One region of the Natranaerobius trueperi genome, then DNA from elsewhere that is predicted to be linked to it. Evidence: riboswitches for the same ligand, from Rfam matches in the RefSeq annotation. Region 1 holds a riboswitch; the other holds the start of a gene.
What was found. A riboswitch is a leader RNA that binds a small molecule or an ion and turns the genes downstream of it on or off. The one in region 1 is predicted to bind thiamine pyrophosphate.
Positions count from the first base shown of each region.

Region 1 (8,220 bases):
GATAATCTTTAATTTGTGGTGTAAGAGAAATCATAAACAATGACAAATTATTTTTAATGTATTTAGTGATAAGTTGGTAAATACTTTTTGGTATAGTTTTCAATACCAAAAAAACCACACTCAAAGTGATAATTCATAGTCTAAATTATATTAAAATTAACCTCTGCAGAGTGGATTTCTTGTTGATAGGTATGAAACCAGTCAATACTCATCATAATATTTGTCGGGTCGAGATGCTAGCCACAACAGTAAACTTAAGGGCCATGAAACTAAAAAAACCAGGAAAGCTATTAAACAGCCTGACTTCCCACGTTGTTCAGCATATTTAAAGACCCAAATTAAACTTAAAACTAATAATCCTATAAACAAAAACAAAAGAAAAGCTTCCAATAAAGTTCCTCCTATCCCGTCATTTATGGCTATTACACTTATTATTTTTTTCATTTTGTTGTTTCAATTTCAAGTATTTTTTATAAAAACTAATAACTCAAATTAGACGGGGATAGGAGTTTTAAGTATTTAAAAGGTGTTTTTTTGATCCTATCTATATTTATGGTATGTTTTATTCACCATTTTCATCATCCTCTTCTTCTTCTTCACCGTTTTCTCTCCCAGCTCTGTTAAGTGCATCCTGTACCGCATCTTTCCATAATTCCGAGCTTTCAGTAGCTTCAGAATATGTATCTACTTCATGTGAATTTTCTTCTTCAAACCTTTCTGGCATTTCATCTTGAGCTTCGTGGAATGGCTCCCACTCGTAGTCATCATCTTTAAATTCATATTCATTATCTTCTTCATCAGCTACCTGCACTTCTTCTAATTGTACTTCTTGGATCTCATCGTTTTCAAGGGTGACCCATGTGATACCCCAGCCATCTTCGCCTTCTTCTGATATCCCCATAAAAGTTCCATCAAATGGTTCCGTTTCTCCTTCAGCTCGTTGTATCGCTTTTTCAACAGCTCCCATAGCTTTATTTGAAGTGGCTGTGGCTTCACTATAAGCTTCGATATCAGCAGAATCTGCTTCTACAAATCTATCCGGAAGTTCTTGCATTGCTTCATGAAATGGCTCCCAGCCATAGTCGTCCCCTTTGGTAATACCTTTATCTGTGTATTCTTCTAATTCTACATCTGTAATTTCATTGTCTTCAAAAGTTACTTCAGCGAGTACAAACCCACTATCATCAGCCTCTGACGATGCATGGTATGTACCCGTTATTCCTTCACCGTTATCAGCGACACTATTATCACCATTTGGGTCATTATCTTCATCAGGTTGACAAGCAATTAAGCTAAGCATTAACATTGTAACTATTGCAACTATTAGTATATTTTTATGCAATTAAATCCCTCCATTTGTTGTGATTCCATTTTTAATATTCCTTTTTTAAAAACTGATATGCTATTAAAAAAATGGAATAAAAAAGCTTGTCGATAGTTTAGTATAAGCTAGACCTTCGACAAGCAAAGGGTTGATTCTTTTTAGTATTATAGGGCTTTTGTTGTACTAGAGTGTCATATTCAAGTACACTAAATAAGTGATGAGCTTATGAGCTGTTTAAATTGTTTTTCTTATTATAAGTCATTTTTAAGAGAAGCTCTCATTGAATAGCGTCCTTCACTTCATGTTTGATATAAGAAAGTTGATGTTGAGTTACAGGATGAGCTGAAGGTACAACTACTAAACGAGGGTTAATTCTTGCACCTAGTTCTTTATGCTCTTTTTTGTTCTTGGTTGTTGCCTTGTTTGCATTGAATGCTTATTTTAATGACTGGGCAGATTAGTATCCAAACCAGCGGTCTGTAAATTAAAGTTACTATCATGGGGTTTCTGAGGATCCTTATTACTTTCAGTAAATTTCATTCCTGAATCACTCACAATTTTATCTCTATTATGATCTAGTTTGAAATTTTTTATTATATATTCATATTTGACAAAGAAGTAGAAATTATTCAAAATAAAGGTGTTATGAGGAAATAGTTAGGAGGAATAATAATGGACGAAAATATACTGAAATATATTAGTGGATTTATTACTCTAGATAATGAAAATTTAAAATTAATAGAAACAGAGGAGAAACAAAGAGATGATACTCAGCCTAGTATTGAATTAGAAATAGGGAAACTTTTAGGTTTATTAGCTAGGCTAATGGATGCAAAAAATGTTTTGGAATTAGGAACTTGTCTTGGTTATTCAACTATTTGGTTAGGTGAAGCAGTTAAAAGTACTAATGGAAAAGTACTATCTATTGAAAGGGGCTCTAAATTATATCAAGATGCGAAAAAGAATATAGAAAGGGCAAAATTAGAAAACTATGTTGAACTCTTATTAGGTGATGTATCCCAAGTAATTTATGATTTACAAGGTCCGTATGATATTATTTTTCAAGATTCGCAAAAATCTCTATATCCGAAATTACTAGATAAAACAATTGAGCTAACTAAACCCGGAGGGTTAATAATAGCTGATGATACTTTATTTAAAATAAAGGGGGCTCCCAGAAATTTGGGAGCCTCAATGGATGAATACAATAAACTAGTATTTGATGATAATCGACTTTATAGTACTATTCTTCCTGTGGGAGATGGTGTCACTATTAGCTATAAGTTGAAGTCGTAAAAAACTCACTAGAACTTTTGTTAAGTGCGAGTAAACTAACAGCTATCATTGTGATTAATCCCTCTGGAGCTAGAAAAGTTGTATTATAGATTAAAGAATACATAAATTCACTTTGGCCTTCCGGAGCATATTCCCCAAAAAACACCAATCCGGAAGTAAAATGAGCAACGAAACGTGCTAAAGTTCCAACAAGTATTCCATAGACTATTGGCGGAACTTTATTATCACTTTTATTAACCCAAGATGCAAATATACCTGCTAATCCTAAACTTGCAAATGCCACTGGATAATCGAGAAGATATTGAACCCAATGAATAGCAGTTGCACCGGTAGCCAAACGTAAGAGCCCATAGCCAGCTCCTGCTAGTATACCTGACTTTATGCCCCATCTGAATGCCATAATAACGATTGGTAACATTTCTAAACTAACTGATCCGCCATAGGGCATTTGGAATAATTTGAACATGTTCAAAATTAGTGCGAGAGCTAGAGCTACCCCAAGCTCAGCTATCATTCTTACATTTGTTGATGTGTTAGTCATGTAAATACCTCCTAATAAAAATTAATATATAATACAAAAAGCGCAATTCGTAGCGAATTGCGCTTTTAGCGTACTAATGGCCATAAGATATAGGTTATACGTGGCCTGTATACTAAAAGCCAATTCCCTACGCCGGTATTACCCAGGTCAGGTTCAAGGGTAGGACCTTGAGTCCTTCTCAGCCGATTTTCGGCACCCCTATTGGCTTTTCATTATTTTTTGTTCAATTCTTATAATAACAGATTATTACATTTTCGACAAGTACCATTTACATGTGGACAATTCATATTTTAGTTCAAAAACTCTAGTCTGATTTCTAATAGTGCTTTGACATGTATAAACAAACATTTTATTACCAGCAAGTTTTTCTTCTTCTACAGATATAATTTTTTCTATACGAATAACTTGTTTACTTCCCTCTTTAGTAGAAATGCGATACCTTAAAGGTTTTGGTATGTCGTTATCTGTAAACCATGCAATCATTTCTATCGGTTTCATGATAATTTTCATATTATACTCTCCTCTACAATAAGCTTGACATCATAGGATAATCCTCAACAGTATCAACTCCACCTGAAAAAGGAGGTATTGATGAATATAAAAAAGAAGAGCGGATTATTGAAGTTTCACCATGTTTATCTCTGATTTGATCTATAACCTTATCAAGATTATGAGAACTAGAGTGATAATCAAATAAAGAATACTGATAAAAATCATTATTTGATAGAGATGATAAAGAAACTCCCATGTGTCTAATTGGTTCTCCTTGCCATAACTCTTCAAAAATTTGTTTAGCTACTTTAAATATATCTAGGGTTGAATTTATTGAGATAGATAACTTTTTTTGTTTAGAATACATATTAAACTGATCATTTTTTATAGATATAGAAATTAGTTTTGTAGATTGATTAATTTTACGAAGTCTAGTTGCTACTTTCTCAGTTAGAGATAATAATAAAAGTTCTGCTGTTTCCCTTTCAGTAATATTTCTTGGTGTAGTTGTTGAGTTACCTAGACCTTTAATGGGAATTCCTTCGGATCGTACAGGGGATTGCTCGATTCCATTTGCATAATTCCATATTAATAAACCATGACTTTTTAACCATAGTTTTAATTTTTCACGCGAGGTGTTAGCTAGTTCACCAATAGTTGAAATACCTCGATCACGTAATTTCTTTTCTGTTGCTTTACCTACCATAAAAAGATTATTAACAGGCAAAGGCCATAATTTCCTAGAAAGATCGCCTGGAAATAATGTATGTATCTGGTCAGGTTTTTTAAATTCAGAGGCCATTTTAGCTAAAAGTTTGTTAGATCCGATCCCGATATTTACAGTGAACCCTAATTCATTTTTAATGGATTCTTTCATTTGTTGTGCAGCTTCTAGATAATGTCCATGGTGGTTTTCCATATTAGTAAAATCTAAGAAAACTTCATCGACAGAATAACGCTCGATTATCGGAGAGTAATTTGTCAAAAGTTCAACCATAGCGTTACTACATTGAAGATATAATGAATAGTTCGGAGGAACAATTAATAGATTAGGACACTTTTTACAGGCACTGTTTAGAGTTTCACCAGTTTGAATATTGTATATGTGTTTAGCAGGAATAGATTTTGCTAGTACAATACCTTGGCGCTTATCACTATCACCACCAATAACCGATGGCACAGTTCTAATATCTAACTGTTCTCCTTTTTGTAGCCTTGAAGTTGCTTCCCATGACAAATAGGCAGAATTAACATCGATATGAAAGATTGTTCGAGAACTCATTTGTTGACCACCTCTAAAATGATTATACTAGAACAAACGTTCGAGGTAAAGTCATGATTAAATAATTTAAAACATGTCAACCATAACAAGAATGAAGGTTGACAACAATTTTGCTATATAGTAATCTGTAAAATATGGAAGTTATTAAAACCTGAAAGGAGCATTAATATGAGTAAAATGAGTATTAAAGAATTAGCTCTAATAGCTTTATTTGCTGCTTTAACTGCAATTCTCGCCTATGTTTATTTACCTATTCCCATCAGCCCTGTCCCAATAACTGGACAAACTATGGGAGTTATGCTTGCAGGTGCATTATTAGGTGCAAAGAAAGGGTTTATTAGTCAGATAGTATATCTATTAATAGGGATAGCAGGTTTTCCGGTGTTTGCAGGAGGCTTTGGAGGAATTACTACTCTTGTAGGCCCTACTGGAGGGTATCTGTTGTCATATCCTTTTGCAGCCTATATTATTGGAATTTTAGTTGAACGAGTTGAAAATAAAATTGGATTTCATTATTGGACACTACTAATCTCAACTTTAACACTAGGTGGAATGATAGTTATCTATATACCCGGTGTGATACAGATGGCTTTAATTACTCAAATTCCTATCAGTTTAGCTATACTTGAAGGAGTTGTTCCGTTTTTAATTGGTGATATTGCAAAAGTAATCGCAACTGCATTTGTAGTAAGAAGTTGTCATGCTCTAGCTGTAAAAGAACGGTTTTCATTATAATAGAAATATTAAACACACTTCTTGTTGAAGTGTGTTTATTTTTTAATATAAAATTTTGAAATTAATATGGTTAGTTTGATATATTATAATAGTGTAGAACATCCATAAAAAATTTGGTAAAAGTGAGGGGTTAGATGACCAAGTACGTTTTTCCAACAGAACCGAAAAAAAGAGTTGAAGTAGTAGATATTATAAGAGGTTTTGCTTTATTTGGGGTATTACTCGTAAATATGACGTTATTTAAATCAACTTTATTTTATTTAGAAAAAACGCCAGGAGAGTATGTAGGAGAGTTAAATATTCTCTTTGCTTGGATTATAGAACTATTTGCGGAAGGGAAGTTTTATCCCATTTTCTCGTTTTTATTTGGTTTAGGATTTTATTTTTTTACTACGAGGGCTAAGAAAAAAGGATTAAATGTAGTATCTCTTTATCGGAGAAGAATTTTAGGACTGTTTATGTTTGGAATAATTCATTTAGTGTTTATATGGTCAGGAGATATTTTACATTTATATGCTATTGGTGGCTTAACTTTATTATTATTTAATGATTTTAAAATAACAATTATAAAAAAGTTTATCTTAGGTTTTTTTGTTCTAGCCATATTAGTACAAGGTGGATTATTTCTTTCAGAGTCATTAATTATTGAAGATCAGATTGATGCGGAAGTAGATCCTTTAGAAGAAAGAAAGATGCTAAAAATACAAGCTTTAGAAGTTTATCAAGAAGGGAGTTTTAGTGAAATTCTTAGTTTTCGTGTTCAAGAGGAGTTGCCATTTGTTTTGGCTAATGTTTTAATAAGTATATCTGATATTTTGTTTTTATTTTTACTGGGAATGTATGCAGGTAAAAAAGAAATTTTTTATAATATAAAAGAGAATATTTTTATATTTAAAAATGTTTTAAAGTGGGGAGCTTTAGTAGCAATTCCAGGGTTAATTGTTTATGTTTTAATTCTACAGGATGTAATATTACTTCCTCGAGAACTTAAACTTCCGATACAAGAAATTGTTTTTTATGTTTATTCAATTGCTTTAGCATCAGTATACATATCAGGTATTGTAATATTATCGCAAAAAGAGAAATTTTATAATTTACTGCACCCATTGTCATATGTTGGTAAATTAGCTCTAACAAACTATTTAACTCAATCTATTATTAGTGTTTTGGTCTTTTATGGTTATGGTTTAGGGTTATTTGGGAGAGTTTCGCTTTTTATAGGTGTTGTAATAACAATATCTATATTTATACTACAAATAATATGGAGTAAGCTTTGGATGACTAGATTTAAATTTGGACCATTTGAATGGCTATGGCGAAGCTATACATATGGAGAATTACAATCAATAACAAAGTAACTACCTGAAAGGGTGATGGAGAATGCTTATAAGACAGGGGGTTATTTCTGACTTTGAAAGGTTAAATTGGGCGTGGAGAAAAGATAATATACCAACTCAAAAAATCTTTAAGGATAGAATTTTAGAAGGTAAACAAGAGTTTTGGGTAGTAGAATCTTCTGAACATGAAGAATTATTAGGAGAGTTTCACATTGTCTGGAACTCTTTTGATCCATATGAAGCTGATGGCCTATCTAGAGCATATATATGTGCATTCAGAATACATCCTGAATATAGAGGCCAAGGATTAGGTAGAAAATTAAAGGATAGAGTTTTACAACGTGTTAAGGAAGCGGGTAAAACTCAAGTGACTATTGGAGTTAAGAGTGATCGCCCTGAAATAAGAGAAATGTATAAAAAATGGGGTTTCACAGAACTTATAAAAACAAAGGATGTTGATCATCATAATTTTGATAGTTATGGAAACCCAAACTTTGTAGACAATTCAATTGAACTATATTTAAAATATTTAATTAATTAAAAAAAGGATGGTATGTTATGGAGCATTATGAATTAATAGCTACTTCTACTTTTGGGATGGAAGCACTAGTTAAACAAGAAATTAAGGATTTAGGCTATGACATTATTTCTGTTGAAAATGGGAAAGTAACTTTTAAAGGAGATAATGAAGCAATTTGTAGAACTAATCTATGGTTAAGAACTGCTGATAGAGTTAAAATAAAAGTAGGTGAGTTTAAAGCTACTTCTTTTGAGGAATTGTTTGAAAAAACAAAAGAACTTCCATGGGGTGAGATACTACCGCCAAATGCAACTTTTCCTGTTGAAGGGAAATCTGTTAAGTCACAATTATATAGTGTTCCAGATTGTCAAGCAATTGTAAAAAAATCAGTAGTAGAAAGCTTAAAACAAAAATATAATAAACAATGGTTTGACGAAGATGGTCCACTTTACAAAATTGAGATAGCTCTCTTAAAAGATACTGCAACTTTAACTATAGATACCACCGGAGCAGGATTACATAAACGAGGATATAGAGCTTTGCAGAGCTATGCACCTTTAAAAGAAACTTTAGCTGCAGGACTAATTTTATTAGCACGTTGGTGGCCAGATACTGCGTTAGTTGATCCTTTTTGTGGTTCTGGAACAATTCCGATAGAGGCTGCGATGATAGGTTGTAAAATTCCCCCAGGGT
Region 1 covers NZ_NIQC01000004.1:2,644-10,863, reverse strand. The annotation lists gene CDO51_RS02715 (hypothetical protein) at 1-2, shown strand, start outside; gene CDO51_RS02705 (FMN-binding protein) at 563-1,342, opposite strand; gene CDO51_RS02700 (O-methyltransferase) at 1,997-2,620, shown strand; gene thiT (energy-coupled thiamine transporter ThiT) at 2,598-3,161, opposite strand; TPP riboswitch at 3,269-3,371, opposite strand; gene CDO51_RS02690 (hypothetical protein) at 3,408-3,671, opposite strand; gene CDO51_RS02685 (Y-family DNA polymerase) at 3,685-4,935, opposite strand; gene CDO51_RS02680 (biotin transporter BioY) at 5,104-5,670, shown strand; gene CDO51_RS02675 (DUF418 domain-containing protein) at 5,805-7,028, shown strand; gene CDO51_RS02670 (GNAT family N-acetyltransferase) at 7,051-7,548, shown strand; gene CDO51_RS02665 (THUMP domain-containing class I SAM-dependent RNA methyltransferase) at 7,566-8,220, shown strand, end outside.

Region 2 (8,220 bases), on a different contig from region 1:
TCACATTCAACTTTTAATTGAAGTTTAGTTTGATAGTCATTTTTATCGTTTAGAAAAGACTTTCTTCGTATTTTTTCAATTTCTTTATCATACTCATTAATCTTCTGCTTATTCTTTTCTTTCTGATTTAGCAATGTGTCAATTTCTAAATCTAGTTTTCGTTTGATATCTTTCGCTTCAAAAAAATCATTTTCTATTTTAGAATACTCCTCATAAAAGGCTTGTACTTTATTTTTTAACTCTGGTAATTCTCGTGAATGTAAAGAGTATTTTGCTAAGGTTGCATTTAAGTTTTCTAATTCATAGTTAAATTTCCCTTTTTTGATTGCTAAAATAATACTTGGACGGAGAAAAAGTCCTGTTGCTACAAAAAGTAGTGTGGTCATAGATATAAACCAAAAGTTTTGAAAAAAGTATGTACCTAAAAATGAAATTAAAAAGGCAATTATAGTTAAAATCGATACCGGTTTAAGTGAATTAACAGTAGTTGTTAATCTACTTAAATCTTTATATAAAGTTTCTACTACTGTAAAGTCTAATCTATCTATTTGATCTTTGTTTTCTTTTAATAACTTTAATTGTTCACCATTTTTATTAAGGTCATTATAAACTTGCTCTTTTTTTCTAGTCTTATCTGATATTTCTTTATCTAAATTGTCAATTTCTCTTGTAAGTTCTTTAATATTAACTTCAGCATAATGCCATTTATCTAAATCCGCTTTATTAATAGTAGAGAGTTTTTCTAGATTATCTAAATTATTTTCTAAGTCTTTAATTTCATCTTTCACGAATTTATATCTATAGATCTCTTCTAAAAGATCTAGCTCTCTTAATGCTTGAATAAGATCATCTCTCTCGCCTTCTATGTTAGCTAATTCTATTTCAATAGAATCTAGCCTTTGTTCATAAACTTGTTTTTTAAATTCATCTATTCGTTCAAGTAAAGCTTTTGCATTTTCAATCCTGTCATTGAGATAATTATTCTGCCGAGTATTTTTGTATTTTATTTCTTGAATTTTTTCTATATCTTGTTTTATATTATTAGTGAATAATAATTCTTTTTTATTGATTTGTGTTACTCCTTCTATATTTTTTATAGAATGATCTATCTCCATATTTTTCATACCTGTTAAATGAGAAATCATGCTTGAATAAAAATCAACTTTATTAGAACTGGTATTCATTTTTTGAGACAGATCACTATTTCTAATTATAAACAAGTTTCTAAAGGTCTGTTTAGGTAAGTCAAGATATTCAGGAAGATTATTGTCAGGTAAATAGAACTCATCACCTTTGTATAATAATTTAATTTTTCCCTGGGGCTGTTCTTCTACTCGTATAGGTATATCAGAAAACTCTCTTTTAATTGTAGCTCCTATTCCATATTTAAAACTTAACATTTTTATCATTGCATCTAAAAGCATTGTTTTCCCACGTTCATTCGGCCCAAAAAATAAGTTGAACCCATCAGTCAATTGATATTGTTGTTCTGAAAGAGGTCCAAATTTATCTATATAAATTTGTTTTATTTTCATTATTCCACCCCACTCATAGCCTGAAAAAAGATGTTTCTAAGAGCTTTCTTCTTTTCTTCTTTCGTCATACTTTTTAAATAGATGTTACTATTAACTAGTTCATCCTCTTCTAATTCTTGAATGAATTTTTGAAATAGTTCATTTTCTATAATTTCTTTCATATCTTTAATCTGAAAATTTACTTGATAGTCAACAATATTACTCTTACTTTTACTATCTTCTAATGTTTTACACAATCTCTCATATAGCTGTTCTTCAGATACTTCTAGTTCACTTTGATTAAAATACCCTGATATATTAAGTGTTAAGTCTGCGTTATAATGTGTATTGTCTAATATATTATGTAATTTCGAAAAAACAGTCTCTAGCGATGTGTCTGACACAGGATCTAGTTCTAGATCCACCTCTTTTTTATGATAGCTATCAAGATATAACTGTTTTGGTTGTTCACCTAAGACCACAAGATTAATTGATCTTTGTCCTTTTTCTTTAGAGGTAATAGATACAGGAGAACCCGAATATACAAAATATTTGTCTTGTTTTATATTTTTACAGTAAAAGTTAGTGTGAAAATGACCAGCTAATACATAGTCAAAGTTTAAGTTCCTAAAATATGATAATCTTACAGGCATATACCCTTCTTCTGTCATCTCTACTTCTTCACCATAGTCTGTAGTTCTTATAGATAGATCAAGTAGGTCACCATGATATAATAAAATTTGATGCTTATTTTTATCCTGAATAGAGTTATCAAATACCCGTAACCTTCGATATACTTCTTTTCTTTTTAAGGGTTCATAGGGGATTCCACATATTATTAGGTTTAGCCCTCCTGGTTCGTAAAAAGGTTTTTCTATGTCATTAATTACAGTCACATTTTCTCCAAAAAACATCCCCTCTTGAAAGGAATACCTATCATGATTTCCAGGTATAATTACAGTTTCAAAATCAAGATCACAAAAAACTTGTCGTAAATTACTTCGTAAACGATCTGCATATATATCACTCTCAAAAAGATCTCCAGTAATAACAAGTAAATCTATATCTTCTTTCTCTCCGGTATCAATAATTTGCTCTAGTGCTTTCCATCGTTCGTCATGTACTTTTTTTAAATGTAGATCTGCAGTATGTAAAATCTTTGTCATACTATCACTCCTATTAATTTCGATCTAGTTCGACTTTTATTTCCAGGGAAATCAATTTTCGATAGTTATTGTTCATAAGTCTTAAATTTAGCAATATAGTGTTTAGGAGAAGAATTCCTTTTTAAAGCTTTTTCACTCATATATCTTACTTTGCCAAAAACACGCCGTTCTTTAAAAGGGCGGTCATGTTTTCCAAAACACCATAAAATATTTGCATAACCATTAGGATCTCTTCCATCAAGCGCATATTTATCGTTAAAATAAATCAGTCGATTTAAAGCTTCTTCTGGGCTATTAGACCATTGTATGATTTTTTTACCCCAATACATCCTAAAATACCCATGTATCTTTCCACTTTTAAGTAACTCCATTTGACAAGCGTTAAAGTACTCATCATGAGTGTTAGGGAGTTCTAGTTCGCTTATAGAATATACTTGACGTTTATCTTCCCGATGTGCATTAAGAGTTTCTAGAGCCCAAGTTGGAAGTGAGTCAAGTGAATCATAATCCTGATTATAATAAACGAAGTTAAAGGAGAGTTCTCGTCTAACTATTAATTGTTCTAGAAAATCATGATAATAATCTTTTGTAAATTCATAGGTTTTTAAAGCTAAATATAAAGGAGAAACTTGTCCAAAGTGTAGATATGGACTTAAGTTAGAACAAGCTTCTTCTTTAGTATCATTACGTTTATCTAGATATTCTTTAAGTTTGTTTTCTAAAAAGTTCTCAAAGATTTCATGGGCTGCATTTTCTCCACCCACAAAACTTGAAACAGGGTTAACTGATTTATCTATATTTAAGTTCTTTAGAATGTCGTTAGTAGGCTGGTTTAAATCAATTTCAGGTCCTAACTCTTTTTGAATATTATCTAAAAACTCTTTACTTAAGGTTTTATTTAATTTAGTATTAGTGAATGTGTTAAGATATTCTGATAATTTGTTATGTATCTTTTTTCTTATAGTATGAGCTGCATATTCCTCTTTATTTGAAGCAGATGTGACTGGAATCACCACATCACTTTCAACTTGTAACATAGGACACTCCACTTGATCTGCCACCTGTTTTCTAAATACTTTCTCATGTTTTAAATACCCTTTGTCGGTGATTATTAATGCTGCGTTTTTGGCTAGTGAAAGCACCCCGTTAGCAGGATGTTCATTCGAAATTATAAATGGGATATTTCTTTTTGTTAAATTTTCCTTCACATCTTTTAACCCTTGTAACATAAAAGCAAAATGTCGTAAATTAGCACTTGGATATTGATCATATAAACCAAAATAGACTATTACTGAGAGATTATTTTCATTAGCACAATTAATGGCATATTCAAGACTGTGATTATAATGTGTCCTTTGACTTCTTTGCATCCAATACAATACATATTCTCCGCTCTTTCGTTTGTTTTTATGTGAATTTAATTTTTGTACTCTGTCAGCAAAAATCTTAATCACCGCCTTTTCATTATAATAACATTCTTTAAATATACAAGATTTCCTTCTAACTTATAAATAAACCTCCGCTCTTTGGCAAAGCAAAGAACGGAGGTTTATTAGACATATGGGAGTATTTCTTTAAAAGAAGAAAACTTAACGGCATCGATATTTTTATCAATCGCAATTTTATAAAGTTTATCTTTAGCAAATACTTTATCAACACAAGAAATAGCACACCTATCAGATGATCCATCACCAATATAAATAGTTTCATCTTGATTTGACGCTAATTTTCTTATTAGTTCTGTTTTACAAGTCCCACATAATTCACAATAATTAACTGAATGAGGTGTATTAATATAGAAATTCCCATTACCATTAATTTGTAGTTCGTTTGAATAATAAGGAAGATAAGATAACCCTTCTCTAGCTAAAATTTCTCTAATAAATAGGTCATATCCATCACTTAAAATATAAAGTTTATCACCCTGATTTTCTACCTTATCTACAAATTTTTTAAATTTAGGGTCTAACTTCACTTCGTTTACAAGATCCATAATATCTTGTAGGTTACAATCTAATAGATTAAAAGTTTTTTGTGCAGCATCTTTAGTAGATAATTCACCCTGTTCCCATTTTTCATTAATCTCTTGCCAACCATCTCTAGCACATCGTTCTATCATCAACATACATGTATCTTTTTCTGCGATAGTCCCATCAAAGTCGACAAAAAAAGTCCTATTCATAAAATTCACCCCAATACATTAATAACCATTACATTTTTATTAATGGCTTAATACTCTAGACCCCTCTCCAACAACGAAGCTATTTTTAATTGCTTTAGTAATATATTTTTTTGCTTTATCAACAGATGATATCAGTTCATATCCTTGACCTAAATAAGCACAAATAGCAGCTGACAAAGTACATCCTGTTCCATGTAAACTTCCAACTCCTATTCGAGTTGCTGTTAATTTAATCATCCCTTGATCATAGAATAAATAATCTACAGCTTCACCTTTACCATGACCACCTTTGATTAATACAGAACCCGCACCTTGACCACGTAACATCATCGCTGCTTTCTCAATATCATTATATCCATTTATCTTAATTCCTGTTAATATTTCTGTTTCTGGTAAGTTAGGAGTTATTATATCGCATTTGGGAACAAGTTGTTCCTTAACAGTTTCTAATGCTCTTTGTGTTAATAATACATCCCCACTAGTAGCAACTAACACTGGATCAATGACACACCAACTAAAATTATATTGTGTAATCTTTTTCGAAACTATATGAACATTTTCTTCATTTGCAAGCATCCCAGTCTTTAAAGCAGTTATATTCATATCGTTGGCTACTGCATCAATTTGTGAAGATACGAAATCACCTTCTAGACTCTTTACATCCATTACTCTACTAGTATTTTGTGCAGTAACTGCTGTTATAGCTGATGTTCCAAATACACCTAATGACTGAAAAGTTTTTAAATCAGCTTGAATACCTGCACCGCCACCAGAATCAGATCCCGCTACTGTTAGAACTACTTCTTTACTCATTATTTCCCCTCCCCGGTTACAGGGACAGCCGAATAATAACAAACAAAACCTTTACCCATCCAGGTAAAGGTTTACACACGTATCCACACTTCAAATGACTTCCCTACGCTGGCATTACCCAGATCAGGTTTGAGGGTCAGGACTTAATAGCCCACTCTCAGCCACATCGGCTCCCCTGTTACTTTTTATTAATTTAAGATCATTCTATCAACTAGTTACTCAAGTGTCAATTTTTATGTTTTATTAGAAACTAATTGGTAAATTAACGGTATTAAAAACAGAGTTAAAAAAGTAGCGCTAATTAGTCCCCCTATTAACGAAAAGGCTAAAGAATTCTGTATTTCTGACCCAGGACCACCTGCTAAACTCATTGGTATTAATGCTAATAAAGTTGTTATAGTAGTCATTAGAATTGGTCTTAGTCTAAGACTCGCTCCTTCAATTGCGTCATCTCTACGTGTAATATAATCAAGAAGGACTATAGCATTATTTACTACTAATCCAGATAAAATGATAGCTCCCATAAGTGATGCGATATTTAAAGTATCATTTAATAAAGCTAACATTAAAATTACTCCTACAAACGAAAAAGGAATACTACCCATTATGATCAATGGATATTTTAGAGATTCAAACTGACCTGCCATCACCATATATACAAGTAAAAGTGATAGAAAAAGAGCAGTTCCAAGCTCCCTGTAAGAAGACCACATATCTTCATAGGCACCCGTATAAGCAATTCTATAGCCATCTGGAAGATCAAGCTCTGCTATTTGATTTTGTACTTCACTGACAGCACCTCGAACATCACGTTGTTCAGTATCTGCTGTTATGGTAACATATCTTTCTCCGTCTTGTCTGTTAATAACTGAAGGTCCCGGACCTTCTTCTAGTTTCGCTACTCCTTGTAAAAGTTGTTCTTCCTGTTTACTTGGGTCCATAGGTGCACTAACCTGAGTATCTTTGTTTTTTGGTAGGTTGAGATTTCTTAATTCATCAACACTTTCCGGACCATCAGTAAAATATCCAACATTAATTGGTATCTCTTCACCATCTTCTCGAAAATAAGTCGTTGTACTCCCCGTCAAGTTCATTTCAATATATTTTGATAATGCTAAAGGAGATAACCCTTTTTTCATTGACAATTCCCTGTCTGGCCTGACTTGGACTTCGGGTCGTGGTGTTCTTATGTTTCTACTGATATTTGATAAACTGTCAATTTCACCAATTTCACTCGCGATCTTTGATGATTGCTCTTTCAAAACATCTAAATCAGGACCTGAAAGTTGAACCTCAATAGAGCTCCCTCCCATTTCAAGGTCACCATCTATATCTTGAACACTAACAGACGCTGTTTCATGATCTGAAAACTCATTTTCTATTTTCTCTGTTAACTCCTCTTGAATATCTTCAGACAAAATAACCATAAGTTCACCTCTATGTGGTTCTCGCCGAGTATACCCTGCTCCTTCTCTTTCTCTTGCTCTCTCACCTATTGTAGAGTAAACTGAATCCACTTCAGAAAATCTATCAAGGTACTCTTCAACGTCAGAGACCACTTCTTCTGTAGTATCAATATGTGTTCCTGGTGGTAACTTAACATTAACAGTAAATTCAGTACGACTAATGGGTGGTAAAAATTCACCACCTAGCGAAGGAACTAATAAACCAGCTAATACCATTAAAACTAGAGCAGAGGTTATGATAATTTTAGATTTTATTTTTAATAATGCTAAGCTTTTTTTATAGGTTTCTTTTAAACCTTCCATGGTAGGAACTTTTGTTACATCACCTACTATTAAATAGGTTGCTAGAACTGGTACAATAGTCAGTGCAGTTAAAAGAGATAGTAATAAAGAAAAAATCACCATAAAGGATAACTCCCTAAAAATCCGCCCAGCTAAATCCTCTAATAATAAAACCGGGAAAAATACAGCTATTGTTGTTAAAGTGGATGCTATAATAGGTGCTGCAACTTCTTCTGTCCCTTTTATAGCAGACTGTTTAACAGAAGAACCCTCTTCGATATGCCGATATATATTTTCTAAAACTACCACTGAATTATCCACTAGCATTCCGATCCCTAACGCAAGACCTGATAAAGTCATAATATTTAAAGTTAAACCAGAAAAGTAAGCTAATGGAAATGTTGCTAAAATAGATGCAGGTATACTTATAGCTACAATTAAAGTACTTCTTATATTCCTTAAAAAAGTCAATAGTACTAAACAAGCTAATAACCCGCCAATTATAGCATTGTTTCGAACAATTCCTAAAGCTTCCTCTACAAAACTACCTTGGTTCCAAGTTGGAACTATAGAAATATTTTCATATTCCTCTTCTAATTGTTTGATTTCTTGGTCTACAGCCCTTGTTACTTGTACAGTATTAGCATCTGCCTTTTTTTGAATAATTAACCCTAGTGCAGGTTCTCCATTCAAACGTACTATGCTATCTGTTTGATAAATATCTTTAATTTCAGCAACATCTTCTAAATATATTGGATTCATTCTAGTATTTTCTAATAGAACATTTTGTTCTAACT
Region 2 covers NZ_NIQC01000003.1:57,136-65,355, reverse strand. The annotation lists gene CDO51_RS02355 (ATP-binding protein) at 1-1,535, opposite strand, end outside; gene CDO51_RS02350 (metallophosphoesterase family protein) at 1,535-2,680, opposite strand; gene CDO51_RS02345 (deoxyribodipyrimidine photo-lyase) at 2,746-4,050, opposite strand; gene CDO51_RS02340 (MtnX-like HAD-IB family phosphatase) at 4,233-4,862, opposite strand; gene thiD (bifunctional hydroxymethylpyrimidine kinase/phosphomethylpyrimidine kinase) at 4,902-5,675, opposite strand; TPP riboswitch at 5,758-5,862, opposite strand; gene CDO51_RS02330 (efflux RND transporter permease subunit) at 5,909-8,220, opposite strand, start outside.
Region 2: it holds a riboswitch for thiamine pyrophosphate, as region 1 does, so the genes downstream of both, thiD (bifunctional hydroxymethylpyrimidine kinase/phosphomethylpyrimidine kinase) here and thiT (energy-coupled thiamine transporter ThiT) in region 1, are expected to answer to the same signal.